2 regions of the Metabacillus dongyingensis genome follow, and region 1 is predicted to be linked to the other one. Evidence: riboswitches for the same ligand, from Rfam matches in the RefSeq annotation. Region 1 holds a riboswitch; the other holds the start of a gene.
What was found. A riboswitch is a leader RNA that binds a small molecule or an ion and turns the genes downstream of it on or off. The one in region 1 is predicted to bind cyclic di-AMP.

Region 1 (11,456 bases):
TTCAATCAGGCCATTCAGCGGTTCTTTAAGATCTTCCTGCAACAAGATCTCCTCCTAATCATCCATTATGTTAAACAATGCTTCGGACAGGTACTGCAGCGATCTCTTTTCTCAGAAGTCAGATAGTAAAGACAGCATGTTTGTCTCGTTACTTGTCCCTGTTCTCTATAGAAAGGCAAGAAAGGGTTTTTCATTCCTTCTCCGAAAAGTTCTCCGCCTGCTTCTTTCACTACATACACATAATCCGCTTGTATTTGCTCTATCGTAACATACTCAGGAATGTTTGCAAGCAGCGTGTTATACATCCAGACAACATAAAGGACGATATTCTCCCAAAGGACCAGTTTAGATATTCTTGCTTTCACTGACACGATGTTCACAATTTTACTTAAGTGATTCCGAAATAAATCTTTCAGTATTTCATCTCTCCACGCATCTCTGCTTTCTCCAGCAGAAACACACTCCAAAGAGTGAAAGTAAAAAGAAGGGAGCCATAAAGGATCCTTATCATCTGTCTCAAGTGTTAAATTTAGAGGGTCAGTATTCATTTTTTTCCCAAAAACAGTCATGGAAAAAAGAGCCATCGCTGCAAGAAAGGCGTATCGTTTAACAAGCATAGATCCTGTAACATTCAATCTGTCTGAATGAATTTTTGGCTGGATCTCAATTAAGTACCTTGAAAGAAAATCAGGATCCAGCAAGTTTGCCGCTTCTATCGATAAGGCTGATTCACTTCGTTCTAAACTCAGCCTGAATCTCGATAAATGCCCGAGCTCTTCTTTTGAAAAATGGTTCATGATTAAATTGCCGCCTCTTTAATAATGCAGCGGCCTCTTCCATGCGGAATGCACAGAGGAGTTCCAAACAGCGGATCCATTGTAACTTCGCAGTTCATTTGAAAAACATCCTTCACCAAATTGCAATTAATGACATGTTCGGGTCTGCCTTCCGCATAGATTTGCTTATCCTTAATAGCAACAATATGGTGAGCATACCGGCAGGCTAAATTAAGGTCATGCAGAACCATAACAATCGTACGCTGTTCTTTTTCATTCAGTTCAAATAAGAGATCCAAAATTTCGATTTGATGAGTCATATCTAAATATGTCGTCGGTTCATCAAGTAAAATAATATCCGTATCCTGAGCAAGAGTCATGGCAATCCAGGCACGCTGACGCTGTCCGCCTGACAGGGAATCAACCGGTCTTTCAGCAAATTCCAGCATTCCTGTAGCATCTAAAGCGCTCATAACTGCCTTCTCATCTTTTTCCGTCCATTGTTTGAGCCAATTTTGATAAGGATAACGGCCTTGCTTGACGAGCTGAAGAACCGTCAGGCCTTCCGGTGCAGCAGGTCCTTGAGGCAAAATGGCAAGTTTCTTTGCCACTTCCTTTGTGGGAAGCTTCGCAATGGCTTCTCCTTCTAAAAGAACTGCACCTTTTTCAGGCTTTAAAAGCCGTGCTATTGAACGCAGAAGCGTTGATTTTCCGCAGCCGTTGCTGCCGATGAATACAGTGATTTCGCCTTTTGGGATCTCTAAATCGAGCTCATTAATAATGGTTGTTTCTCCATACGACAATGTTAGCGCCTTTGTTTTAATAGCTGTCATTTTTACTATCCAGCTCCTTTTCAAATAAGGATTGATTAATGGCTGCGGGATGAATTTCTGGTGCTGCGGAAACAGCCTAATTATTTCTGCTTCTATAAAGCAGGTAGATGAAATAAGGTGCCCCGATCGCTGCAGTGAATACACCTGCAGGAATTTCAAGAGGAGCAAAAAGAGTTCTTCCAATCAAATCTGCAACCATAACGAGCACCGCTCCGAGCAATGCCGATACAGGAAGCAAAGCACCGAAAGATGACCCTACGAGTCTTCTTGCGATATGCGGGGCAATGAGGCCTACAAACCCGATTCCGCCCGCAAATGCAACAGCACTCCCTGTTAATGCAGTTGCAATCAGCAGCAGAATAAATCGATTGTGCTGTACAGCGCTTCCTACGCCAGCTGCAAGCTCATCCCCTAATTCCTGAATGTTGACGTTTCTAACAAAAATAAAGCTGATGATGACTAAAACGATTGTAATCGGCACCATAATCTTTACTTGATCCCAAGTTGCTGAATAAACAGTTCCTGTAATCCAAATATTTGCCTGCGCCGCGCGGTAGATCGGCCCTTTTATCATTAATAACGTCGTAAGAGACTGAGCAAGCATTGAAAGTCCAATACCGACCAAAACGAGTCTTATTGAAGAAGAACCGCCTCTCCATGACAAAATATAAACTAATAGGGCAATCACTGTCGCTCCTATAAAAGCTGCAACTGGCATCCACTGGATCGGAACAGTCAATGTATTATTTTTATCACTGAATATCGCTAAAAACATCACAACAGCAACGGAAGCGCCGCCGGTGATACCGATTATATCGGGAGATGCAAGCGGGTTGCGGATGATTCCCTGAAGAATGCCGCCTGCAACAGCAAGTGATATTCCGACCATTAGAGCAATCAGGATTCTCGGCAAACGAAAGGATTGAATGACAAGCTCATCCATCTCTGTCCCGTATCCAGCAAGTGTTTTAAGCACCTGAATCGGGCCGATTCTCAAATCACCCATACCTGTACTGAAAAGAAAGGTAAACGCAGTGACAAGGAGCAAAACACAGAAGACCGTTAAGGCTTTTTTATCAATAAGGAAAGAAATAAATCCTTTTCCTATTCTAAAAGAATGATAGCTTTTCATTATTTCTGGAACCCCCTGCGCGCGATGTAGATGAAAAATGGTGTTCCGACCAGAGCCGTCATCACTCCTACCGGCACTTCTTCAGGCATCGCGACGAACCTGGCCCCAATGTCAGCCGTCACTAACAGCACTCCTCCGAGTACGGCACAATAAGGAAGAATCCAGCGGTGATCATTCCCGACAAAGAAACGGGCAATATGCGGAATGACAATCCCTACAAATCCAACAGGACCTGCAATCGCAACTGCGCCTCCTGCAAGCAGAATAATAACGGCAGCCGTCATTAATTTGACGATGCCTGTTTTCTGGCCGAGCCCCTTTGCGACATCTTCACCCATCATCAGCAGGTTGATCTTGGATGCAAGAAAGACACAGATAACAAAAGCAATTCCTATATAAGGAAGCACACTATAGAGAAGCTCTAGCTTCCTTCCCTGAACAGAGCCGGCAAGCCAAAATAATACTTGATCCAATGCAGCTTCGTTACTTACAAGAAATCCTTGCGTCAGAGAGGAAAACAAAGCAGCCATCGCTGCTCCGGCCAATGTAAGCTTCATTGGTGTTAATCCTTCTCTCCCAAAAGAACCTGCAAAATAAACAGTGAAAGCAGCTGCTGCCGCTCCTAAAAAGGAAATCCAAGTGAAGGCCTGCAAAGAGCTGACGCCAAATATGGATACGGCAATCACAACAAAGAATCCCGCTCCGGCATTAATCCCGAATACGCCCGGAGATGCCAGCGGATTTTTAGTAAGAGCCTGCATCAGTGCCCCTGCAACTGCAAGGCTTGCTCCAACCACAACAGCTGTTGCTGCTCTAGGAAGCCTTACTGTCTGAATAATTAAATGTTCGTTAGAACCATCGAAATTTGTAAGCGCATTAATGGCTGTTTCCCACGAGGTTTGTGTATAGCCAAGCACGACACTTGCACAAATACTCACTAAAAGCAAAATAAAACCAGTGATAAGTCCAGCTATTTTCACTAAATTAGTCTGTAATAACATATTTATACCTCTTGATGTGAAACCATCACTTCTTAATATTTTTCTAAAGCTATTGTAACAAAGTCAATTGAATTTGAAAATCATTTTCAATTAAATATTGGCAATCAAAATCAGAAAAATTAATATTTTATCCGCAAATGAAAATCATTTTCAATTAAATATTGACAACTGATAGTAAAAAAATTAATATTTAACTTGTAAATGAAAATCATTATCAAACAAAAATATGGGGGTAACAACAAATGCAAGCTACATATCAAAAAGCATGGCTGTCACTTATTGCAATCGTTTTATCAGCAGTACTTCTAGCAGCATGCGGAAACAACGAGAAAGATAAAACGGCTGGTGATACTGGCAGCAAAGATAAAGAAAGCGAATCATATACTGTTGAACATGCAATGGGAACAACTGAAGTGCCTAAAAAACCTGAAAAAGTAGTCATTTTGACAAATGAAGGAACAGAAGCTTTGCTTGCAATGGGTGTTAAACCTGTTGGTGCTGTTAAATCCTGGTTAGGCGATCCTTGGTATGATCACATTTCAGATGAAATGACAGACGTTAAAGTTGTTGGGGATGAAAGTGCCCTTAATGTAGAAGCAATCGCTGCATTAAAACCTGATTTAATTATCGGAAACAAAATGCGTCAGGAAGACCAATATGAAAAATTAAGCAAAATCGCTCCAACTGTTTATGCTGAAACACTTAGAGGCGACTGGAAAGAAAACTTCAGCTTCTACGCTAAAGCATTAAACCGTGAAGAAGAAGGCAAAAAAGTGCTTGCTGACTATGATGCCCGCATTGCTGATATCAAAGCAAAAGCCGGTGATAAACTAGATCAGGAAATTTCAGTCGTTCGCTTCATGGCTGGAACAACACGCATTTATTATAAAGATACATTCTCTGGTGTCATTCTTGAAGAGTTAGGATTCGCACGTCCAGCAAACCTTGAAAAGTTATTTTCAGACAATCCGGATGATTTATTTGTTCGCGAAGTAACAAAAGAACTAATTCCTGAAATGGATGGAGATTATTTATTCTACTTCACTTATGCTCCTGCTGAAACAAAAGCTGATGCTGAAAAACAGGCAGAAGAATTTACAAATGATCCGCTTTGGAAAAACCTTGATGCAGTAAAGGCTGGCAAAGCCTACCAAGTTGATGATGCGATTTGGAACACTGCAGGCGGTGTCAAAGCTGCTAACTTAATGCTCGATGAACTTGAGAAAATCGTTCTCGAGAAATAATTTTGTCTCCCAACCAATTTATATACGCTTAACCCTTTTAAACGAAAAAAGTCTTCCACCCGGAAGACTTTTTTCGTTTTCTTCTATATATATGCATTCATAACAGATCCCTTATATTCAACTATTAAATCATAATATTTTATGGCCAGCATTTTTTCATCCTTATAGGAGTTGTTCCAGCAGTCTTCAAGCCATATATCTGCAATTGCCTGTTTCCGCTGATCTCCTGATTTTGCATCTTTCAGCGCAACGGTGCTTAACAGCAGATCGCACATTAAAGCGGATAATTTTTTCGCATGAAACTTCCATCCAGCTTCTTTCTGATTTTCCAGAAAAGCAAGCAAATCTTCAAGTTCCCTTATCCCGTTATGAATGGCTGTGCTGCCGGCCGAATTCTTTCTAATCCATGAGAGAAACAAAAGATGAACAGCATGCTTTTTAATGAGACGCAATACTTCTAAACCAAGTATATTTGCCGTACCCTCCCATACTGTCAGTACTTGAGAATCCCGCAGCAGTCTTGGCGTTACAAAATCTTCAATATATCCATTTCCGCCATGCATTTCGATTGCCTCATGCGAAAATGCAATTGCCTCTTCTGCCGTCTTTGCTTTTAATAACGCAATGAAAAGACGGGTCAGCATTTTTTCTTCATCTGTGGAAGTCTTTTCTCTCATTACCTTGTCAAAAAGCTGAATTAGTTCAAAGCATGCACTGGTCTGAACTTCCTGCCGCACAGCCATTTTACACAGCGTTTCCTGAATCATCGGAGATTCCGTCAGCTTTTTGCCAAAAGCTATCCGCTGCTCTGCATAGCCTTTTGCTTCAATATAAGCTCTTCTCATTATTCCGGCAGATGCGATGGCATTCGAGATTCTCGAAAGATTAAGTGCCTCCATCATGTAGTAAAACCCTCTGGATGGATCACCGATCAAGAATGCTTCCGCCCCATTTAATTCGACCTCAGCCGATGGAACTGCTCTTACCCCCAATTTATCTTTGAGACGTCTGATATGAATTTGATTTGAAGTTCCATCGTCCTTTTTCCAGGGAACTAAGAAAAGAGACAATCCCTTTGTTCCAGCAGGCGCTCCCTCCATCCTGGCAAGAACTGCTGCTATTTTGCATGCACCCGCATTGCTCGCAAAATATTTTTCACCATAAAGATGATACCCCATGTCAGCTTTTACGGCTTTAGTTTCATTTGCACCCACATCTGATCCGCCCTGTCTTTCCGTTAAAAAAGTAGCTCCTTCATAAAGCTCAACATCACCTGTTGAGATGACATGAGGTAAATATTTCGCCTTCAATTCCTCATCTGCATATTCGTCAATTAAATAGGCAGCTGCCATCGTAAGGGTGACCGGACAATAAAACCCTGATTCAACCTGAGACAGAAGATATCCTAAAGCATATGAATAGTGATAGTCTGCCTTTCTGTTCAATTCAGGAATGTTTTTATGCAGATAGCCGACAATCCCTGTTTGATAGGTGTCATGGATTGTTTTTTTATACCCCTCGTTCAGCCAGACTTCCGAGACATCATTTCCAAATTTATCATAGCGGATAAGCTTTGGCTGTCCCTCTCTATCCGTATGCGCTGCACGCTGATCAATTTCTTCAAAACAAAGCTTTTGAAATTTTGACAGTCTCTGAACGGTATATTCATAAAGCTCTGCATCCATAAATTTCCTCAGATTAAACAGCAAATTAGCATCCAATTTAATCAGCACCTCTCTTTATTAAATCGCTTACAACTCATTTTACAGAATATTCTCTTTATTCGATATGTACTTTTTGCATTCTTTGTTAGATATTTGGTAAGCTAACGGTAGATAGTAAGTTAGGAGGGACTCAGTCGAATGCTGCAGGCTGCGATGTGGGGAGCTTTTGCTGGTTCCTCTATTTTATTAGGTGCTTTGCTCGGCATCTACAAGGAGATACCGCGCAAGGTTTTAGGTTTTATTATGTCGTTTGGAACGGGTGTCCTGATCGGGGCAGCTTCCTTTGAACTGCTTAGGGAATCAGTGGATGACGGGGGACTGCTGGCAGCATCGGGCGGATTCATTTTTGGATCTTTGACATTTACAGTGTGTGAATTGCTGATAACAAAAAAGGGAGGAAGCGACAGAAAACGCTCAAAGCAAAACCCGGAAAATCACTCAGGAGTATCCATTTTTATCGGAACTGTCGTTGATGCTATTCCTGAATCGGTTATTATCGGCGTCAGCCTGCTTCAGGAGAATACAGTCAGCTTCTTAATGGTGACAGCTGTTTTTATCAGCAATTTTCCAGAGGGTCTTTCAAGCTCTGTCGGATTGCGTAAAGATGGCTATTCCAAAAAAAAGATCCTTTTCATGTGGCTGATCGTTTTACTTCTTTCTTCTCTCAGCTCATTTCTCGGCTTCTCGCTGCTGCAAAATGCCGACACTGCAGTGATTGCATTTATTGGAGCCTTTGCAGCAGGCGGCATCATTGCAATGGTGGCCTCGACGATGATGCCGGAAGCATTCGAAGAAGGCGGTCCGATTGTAGGTTTGATTGCTTCTTTAGGCGTACTTGCTTCGCTGATCCTCTCAAATCTATAATAAAAAAGGCTTCGCATCTGCGAAGCCTTTTTTTCATCCTGTTAATATATCTTCGTTAGGATATTTAATTTTTTGTTTTTGTGGTTTAGCAATAGAGAACAAGAGCGTCAATGGCCCAACTTTCCCTAAGAACATAATAAAAATGATCACTTCTTTTCCCAAATCTGATAATTTAGGAGTAACAGACATTGACAGTCCTACTGTACCAAAAGCAGAAACAACTTCAAATAAAATTTCCATAAAAGTAAGATTTTCCGATAAGGTTAAGATAAACACGGCCACTAGTACAAATAGCAGACTTGCCACTGTAATGGCAAGAGCTTTCACTATATATCTAGTGTTAATTGAGCGTTTCGCAATGCTTATTTCTTCTCTGCCCCGCAAAAAAGTAATGGTTGCCAGCAGAATGATGATGGCTGTAGTTAACTTTATTCCACCGCCAGTTGATGCACTCCCTGCTCCAATAAACATAAGGATGACCATTAGAAAAAGAGTTGTATCTTCCAGACTTGCCATATCCAATGTATTAAAACCTGCGGTTCTGGGCGTTACCGCCTGGAAATATGAAGCTAATAGCTTACTTCCCGAAGAAAGGTCTCCAAGTGTAGCAGGATTGGAATATTCAATAACAAATATAATAAACATCGCTGTTACATTTATCACAAGTGTACCGACAAGCATCAGCTTTGTATGCAATGAAAACTTTTTAAAGCTGCGCTTTCTCCATACATCAACAAGCACTGTAAAACCTATACCTCCTATTATAAAAAGAGATGACAGCACCAGGTTTATAAGCGGATCTCCTACATACCTCATTAAATTATCCGGCCAAAGAGCGAAACCCGCATTATTAAATGCAGAAATTGCGTGAAAAAAACTGTAGAAAAGACCTTTAGACCACCCATACTCGGGTATCCATCTAAACGATAAAAAGATCATTGCAATGAATTCAATTGAAAGGGAAAAGTAAAACAAATACTTTACTAAATTTATAACTCCGCCAATGGAGGTTTGATTCAGCGCAGTTTGCATCACTAATCTTTCTTTAATGCCAATTTTCCTCCCTAAGAGGATATAAATCAGAACCCCAAATGACATGATCCCTAATCCGCCAAGCTGAATCAGCATAGCAATGATAAATTGTCCGGTATAAGTAAAGGTTGATCCGGGGTCCACAGGTGCAAGTCCTGTTACAGTCATCGCGGATGTAGCAATAAATAACGCATCAATCCATCTAATCGGTTCATGAGTTGAAACAGGCAGCATCAATAAGGCAGATCCTCCTGCAATTCCAACTGCGAAAATAGTAACCAATAGCTGTGATGGATTAAACCGAATCATTTTTTGCAGTTTATTTGAGCTTATCACCTATATGCCCTCCTCCTCGAAACGGCTGATGTCCTTATTCCGTCCAATCACAAGCAGAATATCACCTGATTTGATGGATTCTTCGGCAGGAGGCGAAACAATCATCTCTTCATCCCGCTGAATCCCGACAATATTACATCCATATCTTGCCCTAATATCTAAATCAATTAATGTTTTACGGTGAATTTTTGCTGAAGCAATCAGCTCTACCATGCTGTATTCCTTTGAAAGCTCAATATAATCAATCATTTTTTCTGAAATAATATGATGGGCAATCCGCTTTGCCATGTCACGTTCAGGATGAATGACTTTGTTTACACCTATTTTGTCTAAAACCTTCTGATGATAGTCATTTTGAGCTTTTGCCCATACTTGCGGAATCTCCATTTCTTTTAGCAGAAGTGATGTCAAGATGCTTGCTTCAATATCATCTCCAAACGACACAAAGGCATGATCTACGTTACGCACGCCAAGCTGCTTCAGTGTCGCCTCATCAATTGCATTTGCCTGCACAGCAAGTGTCGCATATTGAGAATAATATTGAACCTTTTCATCATCTTTATCGACCGCTAAAACTTCCATCCCCAACTCATGAAATTCCTTTACAAGACTTCCTCCAAAACGGCCAAGTCCAAATACAGCAAATTGCTTTTTCAACAGGATTTCCTTCTTTCAATACTAATTTTTGCACACAAAAAGACACAGAGGTCCCATGAACCGCTGTGTCTGATTTTTTAAGATCACATTAGTTTCATTATCCTCTCTCAAGAACGCTTGCGAAGTTAGCTGTCGGGTTCGGGCAATGAGAGTAGCCCTACCAGTAAAGGATTCACCCCAAGCTGCAAAAGATGCCAGCAAAATTGGGTCCCCCGCTCCGTAATGGATTAAGCGAATTAAGAATATCTGAAATGTATTTATGAAAGTATCTTACTCCTGTTGAATTGGACAGTAAAGAGCCAATTATTGCAGAAATTAGTTAAAATTGAGCAAATATAACCGTTTAAGCGCTCTCAAGTCTTATTTACTCAGCATATCTGTTTATTTTAAATTCTTTGAAAGACTGATATGATGCGAAGAAGTTGTGGTTTAACAGCATATATTGAAGCGTTATTCATTTAAATTGATGTTCTATCAGTGTAAATTGCAGTTTTATCTGCATAAACCGGATTTCTATCAGTATCTTTCCAGATCACACATGAGCAAGTTAAAAACACCAAGCCCACATGGACTTTGTGCCGGAAGTTTACAGTTTGGCTCTTTGCAGTCTCAGCGTGTTCAAAACAACGGAAACCGAACTGAATGCCCTTGCCGCTCCATATCAGCTTCTGCAAGGGCTTATTGTCTTTAATAAAAAAGACGGCCACTTTAGGCCGTCTTTCTCATTATGACAATTTTTCTTCCATTTCAGGAAATTTAAAGTCTCCATGTTTCTTTTCTGTTTCTGCTACAATCACTGCACATGCCGCATCTCCTGTAATATTAACTGCTGTACGAGCCATATCCAGCAGACGGTCTATACCGATGATCAAGGCGATGCCTGCTACGGGAAGGCCTACAGAGTTTAAGACCATCGCAAGCATGATAAGTCCAACTCCTGGTACACCGGCTGTTCCAATTGAAGCGAGAACAGCTGTAAGTACTACTGTCAGCAACTGAGTGAAAGAAAGATCAATATTGTAGACTTGAGCGATAAAGATTGTTGCTACACCCTGCATAATGGCCGTTCCATCCATATTAATGGTTGCGCCGAGCGGCTGAACGAAACTTGAGATCGGCTCTGGAACCTTCAGACGCTTTTGCGCTGTTTCCATAGATACAGGAAGTGTCGCATTACTGCTTGATGTACTGAAAGCTACTGCCATGGCAGGAGCGAAATTTTTAAAGAACCAGATCGGGCTTTGCTTTGCCAGAAAAAGAATGGATGAACCATAGGTGACAATAGCATGAATCACAAGTGCAAGCATTACAACTCCCATGTAGAGTCCCATTGCTTTAAGGGCGTCTAAACCTTGACTGCCTACAGCAGTAGCAATAAGACCGAAAGTACCGTATGGAGCGAATTTCATCACTAGATTTACTAAATACATCATTAAATCATTGCCTTGCTCAACTACCTTAAATAATGTATTTGCTTTCTTTCCAAGAAACGTGATGCCAAGGCCAACAAAAATTGAGAAAATAATAATTTGCAGCATATTACCATCGGCAAATGCTTTAACAGGATTCGTCGGAATCATATTTAAGAATGTTTCTGCAACAGATGGAGCTTCTTCAGCTTTATATTCAGCGGACTTTGTATCGAATTCACCTACATTGCCGGGCTGAATGGTCAGTGCAAGGATTAAGCCTATAACAATGGCTACTGCTGTTGTTACTAAAAAGTAGGTGACCGTTTTAACACCTATTCTTCCTAATTTCTTTGGATCTCCTAACCCAGCAACTCCCAGAGTAATAGAAAAGAAGACTATTGGTACGACGAGCATATTGATTAAGTTTAGAAAGATTTTTCCAAGC
Region 2 (11,456 bases), 2.0 Mb from region 1:
AAAAAATGTCAAGACATGAACACTGCCATTTCTTTTACCCATAAGAAAAGGAGCTCTTTTAAAGAGCTCCTTGATATTCCCGCTATTTTTTCAGATGATACGGAACGGTAGTGACAATGACATTTCTTTTATACAGCAGAAACGTCCTTATTAAGATACTTGACTGGTTATGAAGAATATTGTGCCAGCTTTTTTTTGGAATAAATTGCGGGATTAAAACCGTAACCCTATAGTTGGATTCACTTGCTTTTTTCTCTACTGTATCAATGAATTTAGTCAACGGCTGAATGATGCTTCGATAATAAGACTGCAGAGTTACAAGCCGAATATCCGGCTGCCACTTGTTCCATTTATCTTCAAAGATTTTTTCATCGACTCGTTCAAATGAAACGTAAACCGCAATGATTTGATCTGCGGATAATGATTTTGCATAGTTCAAAGAATTTTCTACTACGTGAGTCATTCCGGCTACTGGCACGATAATGACATTCCCTTCAATCGGCTTGATCGGCTCGCATGTTGTGAGTCTCAGCTGATCTCCAACGGCCACATAGTGCTTCTTAATTTGATGAAATCCTAAAACGATAAGAGGCAAAAAGATCAGCACCGCCCAAACCTGCGAGAACTTTGTTATGAAGAACATCATCATGACAAGAAAGCTGATAAGTGCTCCAGTTAAATTTATCGCAAGTTTAACCGCCCAGCCTTTAGGCTTCTCACGAAGCCACTTCACGAGCATCCCTGTCTGGGATAAGGTAAATGGAATAAACACGCCTACTGCATAAAGGGGGATGAGCTGTTCTGTCTGCCCTTTAAAAATAATGATTAGTAAAATGGACGTGATTCCAAGAGTGATGATCCCATTTGAATACCCTAATCGGTCTCCTCTCATCGTAAACATTCTTGCAATGTATTTATCTTTTGCAAGGTTGAATGCAAGCAATGGAAAAGCAGAATATCCAGTGTTGGCAGCGAGAACAAGAATCATAGCTGTCGTTCCCTGGATAAAATAATACATAAAGTTTCTTCCAAACGTCTCAGCTGCAATTTGGGAAACAACGGTTTCCTCGTGTTTTGGAGCTATCCCGAAGTAATAGGCTAAAAATACGATTCCAGAAAATAAAATGGCAAGCAATAACCCCATTGCCATCAGCGTTCTGACTGCGTTTCTAGGACCGGGTTCCTTAAAATTCGGTATCGCATTTGAGATTGCTTCGACCCCAGTTAAGGCAGAACTTCCTGAAGCAAATGCTCTCAGCAGCAAAAATAAGCTAATGCCTGCAACAGGAGTCCCTATCGGTGCATGCAAATCAGGTGAAACATCCCCGGTTATGATTTTAAATATCCCTACCCCTATTAAAATAAAAAGCGCCAAAACAAACAAATAGACTGGATAGGCTAAAATCGAAGCCGATTCGGTGATTCCTCTGAGATTTAGTATGGTGATAAAAACAACCAGCAAACAAGCAATGATGACATTATGATCATGTAAGCCTGGAAATGCAGAAGTAATCGCATCTGTTCCTGCTGAGACACTTACAGCAACTGTCAATATGTAATCTACTAAGAGTGAACCTCCTGCAACTAAACCTGCATTTTCTCCAAGGTTTTCTTTTGAAACGACATATGCTCCCCCGCCATGAGGATAAGCATAGATAATTTGACGGTAGGATAAGATCAGAGCCGTTAATAAAAATAGGACCCCTACTGCAATTGGAATGGAGTACCAAAATGCAACAGCACTTATTGTTACTAAGACAAGCAGGATCTGCTCTGGCCCGTACGCTACAGAAGATAAAGCATCTGAAGATAAAATAGCCAGTGCTTTCTTTTTATTTAATTTTTGCTCTCCTAATTCTGTAGATTTTAAGGGAGCCCCAATGATTATTCTTTTAAGCATAGATAACATTTCTGCACCACCATTTTTTCATCTGAACTTTTTCTTGGAAGGTATCATTTAAGAAAGTAAATATTTAATTAGTGAATCAATCATAATTGTCCGCAAGTCATTACGAACAGCATAATGGACATTAGGATTTCAGTCTCACCGCTACACATCCTCTCTTTTAACGCTTACGGGGTTAGCTGACGGATTCGGGACAAAAGAGTATCCCTACCTATATGAATAGGATTCACCCCTTTGCGAAAATTATCACAATTTCGGGTTCCCCGCTCCTTATGGATTAAGCGAATAATAAATATGAAACTGTTGGTTATCATACTCCTATCCTTAAGAGATGTAAATAAAAATAATTCATTTCCTTTGACTTTTTTAAACCAATAAGCTACCGGTCAATAAAAGGAGGAAATGTATGATATTGTGCCCTTGCGCTAACACTATTTTTATTCAAGCATAGGAGGATTTTAATGATTAAAGAAAACATACCGATATTATCTGATGAATTTTTAGATGAAGTGACAAAAGAGATCAATGATGTATACGGTTTTGAAAATGATCCAATAGAAAAAGCAGATCGGGAGTTTCGTGCGGAAGAAGAATGAAACTTAGGATTACATGCAAACTATTGATGTTACGCACTACTTATATAAAGGAAATTTACAATTGAAAAAACACTTAATAACTGCTGGAATGCTGGTTATGTCCTTAGTCTTCGTCATGTCGCCGATAAAAACTGATGCAAAAGACATGGCACAGGCACGCGAAGAATGCATCACAAAAGAAACGCTTGCTTTAAAAGAAAGCATGAGGAGGCTCTGGACTGATCATGCGGTTTGGACAAAAAGCTATGTGGTCAGTTCCCTTAACGATCTTGAGAATCAAAAAGAGCTGCTTGCAAGACTCTTAAAAAATCAGGATGACATTGGCAATGCCATTAAGCCTTATTACGGGGAAGAAGCAGGAAACAAGCTTGCTGAGCTCTTAAGAGAACACATTCTGATTGCAGGAAAATTGACTGCAGCTGCAAAAAGCGGCAATCAATCTGACTTTAAGAAATTTAATACTGAATGGCATAAGAATGCAGATGACATCGCCAAGTTCTTGAGCAGCGCAAATCCGAACTGGTCTGAAAAAGAACTGAAGGAAGCATTATATATTCATCTTCAATTTATTTCTGAAGATCTGTCTGCCCGACTTAAAAAGGATTGGAATGCGAGTATTGAAGCATTTGATAAAGGGCTGGATCATTTGATGATGCTTGCCGATGTTCTTTCGGCAGGAATCATGAAACAGTTTCCAGAAAAATTCTAGCTTATCTATTGAATATAAGTTTACTTCAAGATTTGTTTGTGTTTCGTATGAAAATCGCAATTTCATTAGTCTTAAATAAAAGGAAGATCCCCAAAGGATCTTCCCTCTTTTTTATTATTGATTTTTTTGCGGCTTTTTTCAGGGTGGAGGCGATTTTCTTCCCTAATACACTGCTTTGGTGTACTTTTTTCAAGGCGAGCGCGGTATGTATGGCCAATTAATATTGCTTAATTTTCTCCGAGAATGTAATACTCGCTTTTCTTCTTGCTTTCCTGATTAACGAGCGCTCCTCACCTGAATCAAATAAATATTTTTCCTCTTCTGTTTCAGGATAAACTCCCGGAACGGCTTTTGGCTTACCATGTTCATTCAATGAAACAAATGTGATAAAGCTTGTCGCTGCTACTCTGGATTCACCGCTTATTAAATCTTCTGCCGTTACTTTTACGAATACCTCCATCGATGATCTTCCCGTGAATGTGACGAAAGACTCAAGATGCACCGCATCAGTCGGACGAATCGGATGCAGAAAATCCACCGAATCCATGGATGCTGTGACACATTCTGACCGGCAATGTTTCGCAGCTGAAATTGAGGCTACAACATCTATTGAAGCCATTAATTTCCCGCCGAACAAGGTTTGATGATTATTCGTATCTGGCGGCAGTACACGGTTTGTTTGGAAAACTCTTGATTCTGAACACGGTTTGCTGTTAGGTATCTGTGTCATATTAATCTCCTTTTTAATTGCATTTTTAAGAATTTTGCTGAATTTCTTTCTCAAAGTATGGACTTCTTCTAAGCTTCGTATGCTGTTCATAAGTATATCCAAGCATGATTAAAGGCCCCTCACTAAAAGCAAAAGCCCCTAAAGCAATTCCAAAGGGCCTGCCGTTTTCCATATACTCTGCAGGTAGGACAATTGAGGATAACCGGCTTTTGCACAGATAGTTGAACAAATATACGAAGGAAGAAGGTTTGCGCCCGAGATTATATTTTTTCAATGCATAATCAATAACTCCCTGTTGGGAAAAGTATATATCTTCTAATTTTGCTTGTATATATTCAGGTGCTCTTAATGGATCCGGCAGCTTTATTCTGCTTTCAAGTTTATCCTGTCCATATTTCAGCGTTGTCTCTTTATGATTTTCATTGAATCTGATCAGCTCTGATAGAAAATGAACCGGCATTTCCGGAGGAAGTTTAGCGAGAAAATTGTCCAGGCTATGCTTTAATTCATAGAATTAAAACATTCCAGCTTCATGGAAGGTCCCCTAGTCCCTAGCATCAGGATTAATTTTCCTGCCTTTCACCCAGATGCCCATATTCTAACATATTTTCCTAATGCCCTTTGCTGATTTTAAACGTTTCAATCCTGTTACAATTCTTCAGATCGGCTCGATAAGGTTTCTTTTTCACAGGATTTCCTTTATAATGCGCACTAGATGATTTTTTTTCAAAAGAAAAAATTATACTTCTAGCTTGAAGGAAGGAGATCGATTATGAAAAAAGTAATGTTACCATTAATAACCGGTCTAATGGCCGTTGTTTTAGCAGCATGCGGAGGCAATGAAGAAAGCAAAGAAGCAAAAAATGATGATAAAGCAAAAACAGCCGAAACCGATCAGCAGAAGGATCAGCAAAAACAAATGGAAGAAATGCAAAAGAAATTAGAAGCGCAGCAAGTGGATGAAAAGAAAACTGTTGCTCTTGTGAATGACGAAAAAATCCTTGGCAGCGACTATAACAGCGTCCTGCAGTCGACTCAGGGCCAAATGCAGCAAATGGGACAAGACCCTACTTCTAAAGAAGCTGCAGAGCAAGTGAAAAAACAAACACTTGACAGCTTAGTCGGACAAACCCTGCTGCTTCAAGAGGCAAACAAAAAAGGCTATAAAGCATCTGATGAAGACGTTAAAAAACAGCTTGACGAAACGAAAAAACAGTTTAAAACTGAAAAAGAATTCGAAGCAGCTCTTAAGAAATCAGGCATGGACATGAAAACACTTGAAGCTCAAATTGCAGATGATATTAAATTCAGACAGTATGTTGAAAAAGAAGTGCCTGCAGGTGAAATCTCAGCTGAAGAAATTCAAAAAACATATGACCAATACGCTGAGCAAGGAAAAAGCAGCGGACAGGAAGTTCCAAAACTAGAAGAAGTAAAACCTCAGATTGAACAATCTCTTCAGCAGCAAAAACAGCAGGAACAGCTTGCTCAAAAAGTGGAAGAATTGAAGAAAAACGCGAAGATTGATCTTAAGATTTAACAGCTAACCCCCTGTGCCAGAAGGCAAGGGGGTTTTTTAGCTCTGTCAGTGCAAATCAGGTTTTTAGTGTAAATCAAGGATTTATCCGCATTATGCAAACCTGATTTTATCGCCTGAATTTGAGTTCCCTCAATGAATCTGCTTTTCAAATATCACATACCGATCATTATACTTCGTGATTCTATCCAGCAAAACGGCATTCACGATCAGAATCACAAGTGAGATCAGCAGTGTAATTTGTGCCCCCACAAAAAATAAACCGCTTGACTGACCAGCCATCATTCCCACAGCAGGCAGGATAATCAAGCCCCCAATGTTCTGCGCTTCCTGATATGTTTTGACACGCGAGGAGATAAAGACGTTAAGCAAGACCGTCATAAGAGACACCATTGGTGAGAGACAAAAGATCAGAGCGAGCCAATTGGCAGATGGAAAGATCATTTCTCCAAACAGCTGAAAACCCAGAATATTAATAATCAATCCGCTCACTAAAAAGCTTAAAAAGGAGACGAGAAGAGACGGAATAAAAGATCCAAGGATTTTGCTCACAAAGAGTGTTTTAATCGGCACAGGAGAAAAAAGCAGACTCTCAAGTGTACGCCGCTCCTTTTCCCCTGCAAAGCTGTTGGCGGCCACCACACTTGCCGTGATTATCGGCACCAGCAAAAACAAGGACGGAAGCATGTAGTTAATAAACAAATAAACAAATTGCTGTTCGGCTGTTTCAAGCACGAGATTCTCCTGTTTTAAATGAGTCAGGAAACTGCTGATCAGCTTCTGTGCATCATTTCCCGCCATCTCTTCGATATCAAAAATAAGAGCACTTCCAAGGAGAGCTGCAGGTATGATTGCTGAAAAAATAACCGGAATAATAATCAGCGTAGCAAACAAATTTTTGCTGCGAAAAATATCCCTTAAATCTTTTTTGATAATCGCCTTCATCATTGCGCTATTCATTGTGCATCTCCCTTACTTTAAAATAAATAGATTCTAGATCATTATTTAAAATTTCTGCGGAATAGACATGATGATTTTCTAAAATCCCCCTCAGTAAAAAAGGGATATCAATTTTTGCAGGCAGTGTGAAGATGACTTCGCCTTCTGCTCGCTGTTCACAAGGAAACTCCAAGTATTCTTTTCTATGAAGCTTCATATCTGTGTTTACTTTTACCTTGATTTCTTTTAAATACTTTTTCTCAAGTTCAGCCATTGTGCCTTGCTCAACAATGGTTTGATGCTCAAGAAACGCGAAGGAATCGCAAACAGCTTCCAGCTGATGCAGTACATGAGAACAGATTATCATAGTTGTGCCGGTTTCTTCGTTGTATTTTTTCAAATATGCGAGGACCATTTTGATGCCGTCCGGATCGAGGCCATTTGTCGGTTCATCCAGAAACAGCAATTTGGGACTGTGTAATAGCGCTTTTCCGAGCGCAAGTCTTTTTTTCATGCCTGTACTGTATGTTCCTGCAGGTTTATCTTTATGCTCAGCTAGATCAAACAGCTCAAGCAATTGAATGATTCTGGATTTATCCTTGACTCCATATAAATCTGCAAAAAAAGCTAAGTTTTCTTCACCGCTTAATTGATGATACAAACCTGCACCTTCTGTAACAATGCCTGAAATCTTTCTGATCTCATCGCCATGTGTTACAGGATCATGATTCAAGATCGAAATCGTCCCGCTGTCAGCTTTAATGACGCCGTTTAGTATTCGGATAAATGTTGTTTTCCCGGCTCCGTTTGGTCCAAGGAGTCCTACAATCTTTCCCTGTTCTGCTTTAAAATTGACGTTCTTCAGCACAGTCTGACTTCCAAACGTTTTTGTAACACCTGCGACTTCAATCATCTGTATTCAAGCTCCCTTTTTAATAGAATAATGGAATAAACAGCAGCTGCATCGAGATATGAGCAAACATGTGCGAGACGATTGCATACTCAAACCCTTTTTTCCAATAGAGGTAACCAAAAAACAAACCTCCGATACCATTCAGCAGGAAGCAGCGGAAAAGAATCATACCAGTCAAATCACCAAATACCATTGAAGTGAACGGTAAATGACCGGCAGCAAATACTAGTGAAGCAATGATGATGGCAGCCCAGATATAAAATTTAAGCAGCTGCTGCCTCTTTCTTCCAGCCGTTTTTTGAAAAATCCATGCCAGCAAACTCACTAAAAACAGCCGCATCAGGGTTTCCTCAAACACTCCGCCTGCCAGAACACCCGCGAATAATCCGAGCCAAGAGAATTCAGGCGTGCTCTCCCCTATCTGCTGAATCTGATACTGAAAATAAAAGCGGTCTGAGCCGACAATCATGAATCCCGTCACAGTTCCAAGAACAATGGAAAGCAACAGAGATGAACGGTTGAATAGCCTCTTTTTTCCTTTTTCAAAGAGAGATTGCAGGATGTCAAAAGAAAAACCAGTATTTCGTGCCAGTTTAAAACCAAGAAAAGCAAGGATGAAACTCATGATAAATAATTGAACAGATGATACTAGAGATAAAACAACCAAGGAGGCACCGCCGGTCATTTCCTCAAATTCATTTGCAGACATCGCTGATTTTAATAACTCCATTTGATATGGCAGCAAAAGAAAGCCAGATGCAAAACAGATCCCTGAAATCAACAAAGCCAGTTTCAAATCCATTCTCTTCATTAGCCTCTCCCTCTTCAGCTTTTACGTTTTTTTACTTTTGCCTTCAGGTATGACAATCGTTGCAATGTTTCTTCCTGTACGTTCGGGCGAAGGTTCATTAAGCATGGCCTTTTGCAGCAGTTCACCCATCCCCTTTAACAGTTCCATAAATTCGGAATCTGATAAATGGATATTTGCTACAGTGTAACTTACTCCATCTTTCATCAAATCTGCTTCTCCCTGCTGTAAATAATTCTCATACATGCCCATCAGCTGAGTGGTAAAATTCATGAATAATTCTAAATGCTCTTCACTTGATAAGGATAAAAAGTCTTCTTGCGACTGAACGGATGGCTGATTTAGCATATAAACTTTTTCAACCGTTCCTCTTATTTGATTTTCTTTTACAACTTGAATGATTTTGGCTTCAAGAAGTTTATTAAGATGTCTGTACAGTGTCGCCTGAGGAACATCTTTCGCCCGCTCCCCCAATTGGCTGACTGTCATTTCTTTGCCGTTCAGCAGAGATTGAATAATTTTCATTCTCACAGGATGCAGGATCAGGTTCATCTTTGATTTATTCATGTCTCTATCCTCCAGTGTATTCATTGTTATCAATATTAATAATGATAACATTTTATAAAAAAACTACCTTTATCACTTTTGATAATAATACATTATTTGATAATAATCCAATATTTTTTCCGAATTTTCTCTCTTAACCATTTTATAGAACCTTTATATAAGGAATAAGGTTATGAATGCAGCAATTTTCCAGTCAGGTTATGATGACTGCCCGTTCTGCTTTTATTGGTAACGTATGTAAATAAAAGAGAATCATGAAACAAGGCGAAGGATAACTGAAATCTTTTAAAAAGAAGGAAGCGCACGATGTACGCATCCCTCCTTCTTTACACATGAACATGTTGTTTAATAATTGTTGCCTTTTTTTCCATTTCTTTTTTCACAAGCAGCAGAACTGGCAGACCGCTTAATGTGATAATCATCAGACAGCCGAATAAAATGGCAGGATCGCTGACACCGTAAGAATCGAGAAGCAGTCCGCCGATCCAAGGACCGAGAACGTTCCCGAGCTGAGTAAATCCCATAGCGCCAAAATAAGTACCCTTCATATCGGGATTGGAAATTTCATCAATCAGGACATCCATCATCGCGAAGAGCAGGACCTCTCCAACCGTAAAGAAAATGACAACCAGGCCGATCATCCAAATGCTTTTTGCAAAAGCAAAGCTGAAAAGGCTTAAACCGACAAATAAATTCCCAAGCATAATTGATCTGATCGGAGAATAGTTCCTCGCTATTCTGACTACCGGATACTGAATGATCAAAACCACGACAGCATTCAGGGACAGCAGAATGGAAAACGTTCTGGCCCCGTCCTTAATCTCAGGAGACATGGCAAAGTATTGGGGCAATGTAGAAGTAAGCTGTGAAAATCCTGTAATGCATAAAATAATGCCTACTAAAGTTAAAAGAAGCAGTTTATCTTTTCTCGTTACATGAAATGCCTCCCTAAATGAAATGCGGGTAGTTTCGTTTGCTTCACTTGCAAGTTCCGTTTTCATAAATGTGAGCAGCAGTGAGATGCCGTAAAGGGTATAAATCGCGGCTGCAATATAAAAGGGAAAGGTCGTTTTTGCTGATCCCAAAAAGATGCCTAATATCGGTCCGAATACAACCCCGACATTGATGGCAGCATATCTCAAATTAAAAATCAGCAGCTTATTTTTCTGATCGGTAATATCCGATAACAGCGCTCTCGTGGTTGGTTCAAATACCGATCTGCAAACCCCGTTCAGAGCATTCATAATAAAAAATGAAAGCACACTGTCTGCCACTCCAAAACCAATAAAAACAAGGATCCATAGAAAGATGGATGTCAGCAGCACTTTTTTCCTTCCAAGTTTGTCAGACAAATAACCTCCATAAAAGCTTGATAAAATGCCGGCAAGTGAGCTGACGGCAATAATCGTTCCTGTCATGGACGCAGAGACGCCTTTTACTTGAGTTAAATAGATGGCCAGAAATGGTATGCTCATGGATGTTGCCATTCTGCCGAAAATCGTGCCGATTAAGATGTTCCACCCAAGCGGATGAATCTGTTTAAGCTGTTTCATGAATGTACCTCCACCTTGTGATAAAAGCTAGTTTACCACAATTTCTCATTTTCTGAATCCTAAAATGGAAGGATGAATCTCAACCTTTAGTAGGAGATTGCAAGTCTAATAGCGAATGGTAAATCGTTGAGATTTTTAAATAATTGGCAGGAGGTTTTTTTATGTCAGAAAGATATCCGGTATTAAAAGGAGCAGAACCATTTTATTTTGAAGGGAATTCGGTCGGGATTCTCGTATCACACGGATTCACAGGCTCAACACAAAGCATGCGCCCGCTTGGAGAAGCCTACGCAAAAGCCGGATACACTGTATGCGGACCTCGGCTTAAAGGCCACGGTACACACTATGAGGAAATGGAAGGAACAACTTATGAGGATTGGACTGCTTCTGTTGAAGAAGGTTATCAATGGCTGTCTGCGCGCTGCAGCACCATCTTTGTTACTGGACTTTCAATGGGAGGCACGCTTACTCTCTATCTCGCCCAAAAACATCCGGAAATAAAAGCGATCATCCCCATAAATGCTGCTATTGATATTCCGAACATGGCAGGAGCCCAGCAAATTCAGGCCAGATTTCTGGACGCAATTGGTTCTGATATTAAAAATCCTGCGGTAACCGAGCTTGCTTATGAAAAAACACCTGTTCAATCATTAAAAGAGATTAATAAGCTCATGGCATTAGTGAAAAAAAACCTGTATGAGATTACATGTCCTGCGCTTATTTTCGTTTCATCAGTGGACAACGTTGTCCCGCCGGATAACTCAAAGGTCATTTATGAAGAAATTTCTTCAAGGAATAAAAATCTGATCACACTTGAAAACAGCTACCATGTCGCTACGCTTGACCATGACCAGCAGCAGATCATTGATGAGACGCTTCATTTTATTGAAAAAGTACTGAATCAGACTGCTGTTTAATTCACACAAAAGGCTCTATCTATTAAAAGACAGAGCCTTTATTTTTTGACCATGACTAAGAAGGCTGAATGCCCTGTGTCAAAACTTGCTTTTTCAATAAATCCTGCACTTTTGTATAGACGAATGGCCCTTTTATTAAAAGAAGCCACAGTTAATCTAAGAGGCATATTGGGAAATCCCATGTGAACATGATGCAGGATGAACGAAAAAAACAAATGGCCCATTCCTCTGCCTGTTCTGTCCGGCTCAAGACCAAGGCCGATATCAATCATATTCTCTGA

Region 2: it holds a riboswitch for cyclic di-AMP, as region 1 does, so the genes downstream of both, K8L98_RS06515 (APC family permease) here and K8L98_RS21815 (potassium channel family protein) in region 1, are expected to answer to the same signal.

The regions. Positions count from the first base shown of each region.
Region 1 covers NZ_CP082944.1:4,378,119-4,389,574, forward strand. The annotation lists gene K8L98_RS21770 (DUF2573 family protein) at 1-42, opposite strand, end outside; gene K8L98_RS21775 (IucA/IucC family C-terminal-domain containing protein) at 66-797, opposite strand; gene K8L98_RS21780 (ABC transporter ATP-binding protein) at 800-1,609, opposite strand; gene K8L98_RS21785 (FecCD family ABC transporter permease) at 1,686-2,741, opposite strand; gene K8L98_RS21790 (FecCD family ABC transporter permease) at 2,741-3,742, opposite strand; gene K8L98_RS21795 (ABC transporter substrate-binding protein) at 3,985-4,986, shown strand; gene K8L98_RS21800 (acyl-CoA dehydrogenase family protein) at 5,070-6,671, opposite strand; gene K8L98_RS21805 (ZIP family metal transporter) at 6,849-7,574, shown strand; gene K8L98_RS21810 (TrkH family potassium uptake protein) at 7,608-8,915, opposite strand; gene K8L98_RS21815 (potassium channel family protein) at 8,943-9,599, opposite strand; cyclic di-AMP (ydaO/yuaA leader) riboswitch at 9,699-9,843, opposite strand; partial or broken gene K8L98_RS26925 (cation transporter) at 10,186-10,257, opposite strand; gene K8L98_RS21820 (dicarboxylate/amino acid:cation symporter) at 10,325-11,456, opposite strand, start outside.
Region 2 covers NZ_CP082944.1:1,303,796-1,315,251, reverse strand. The annotation lists gene K8L98_RS06515 (APC family permease) at 83-1,909, opposite strand; cyclic di-AMP (ydaO/yuaA leader) riboswitch at 2,055-2,200, opposite strand; gene K8L98_RS06510 (hypothetical protein) at 2,368-2,502, shown strand; gene K8L98_RS06505 (glycosyltransferase) at 2,564-3,211, shown strand; gene K8L98_RS06500 (acyl-CoA thioesterase) at 3,429-3,941, opposite strand; partial or broken gene K8L98_RS06495 (amidase) at 3,967-4,452, opposite strand; gene K8L98_RS06490 (SurA N-terminal domain-containing protein) at 4,714-5,481, shown strand; gene K8L98_RS06485 (ABC transporter permease subunit) at 5,611-6,438, opposite strand; gene K8L98_RS06480 (ABC transporter ATP-binding protein) at 6,431-7,330, opposite strand; gene K8L98_RS06475 (CPBP family intramembrane glutamic endopeptidase) at 7,350-8,141, opposite strand; gene K8L98_RS06470 (helix-turn-helix domain-containing protein) at 8,163-8,705, opposite strand; gene K8L98_RS06465 (MDR family MFS transporter) at 9,032-10,258, opposite strand; gene K8L98_RS06460 (alpha/beta hydrolase) at 10,420-11,175, shown strand; gene K8L98_RS06455 (GNAT family N-acetyltransferase) at 11,214-11,456, opposite strand, start outside.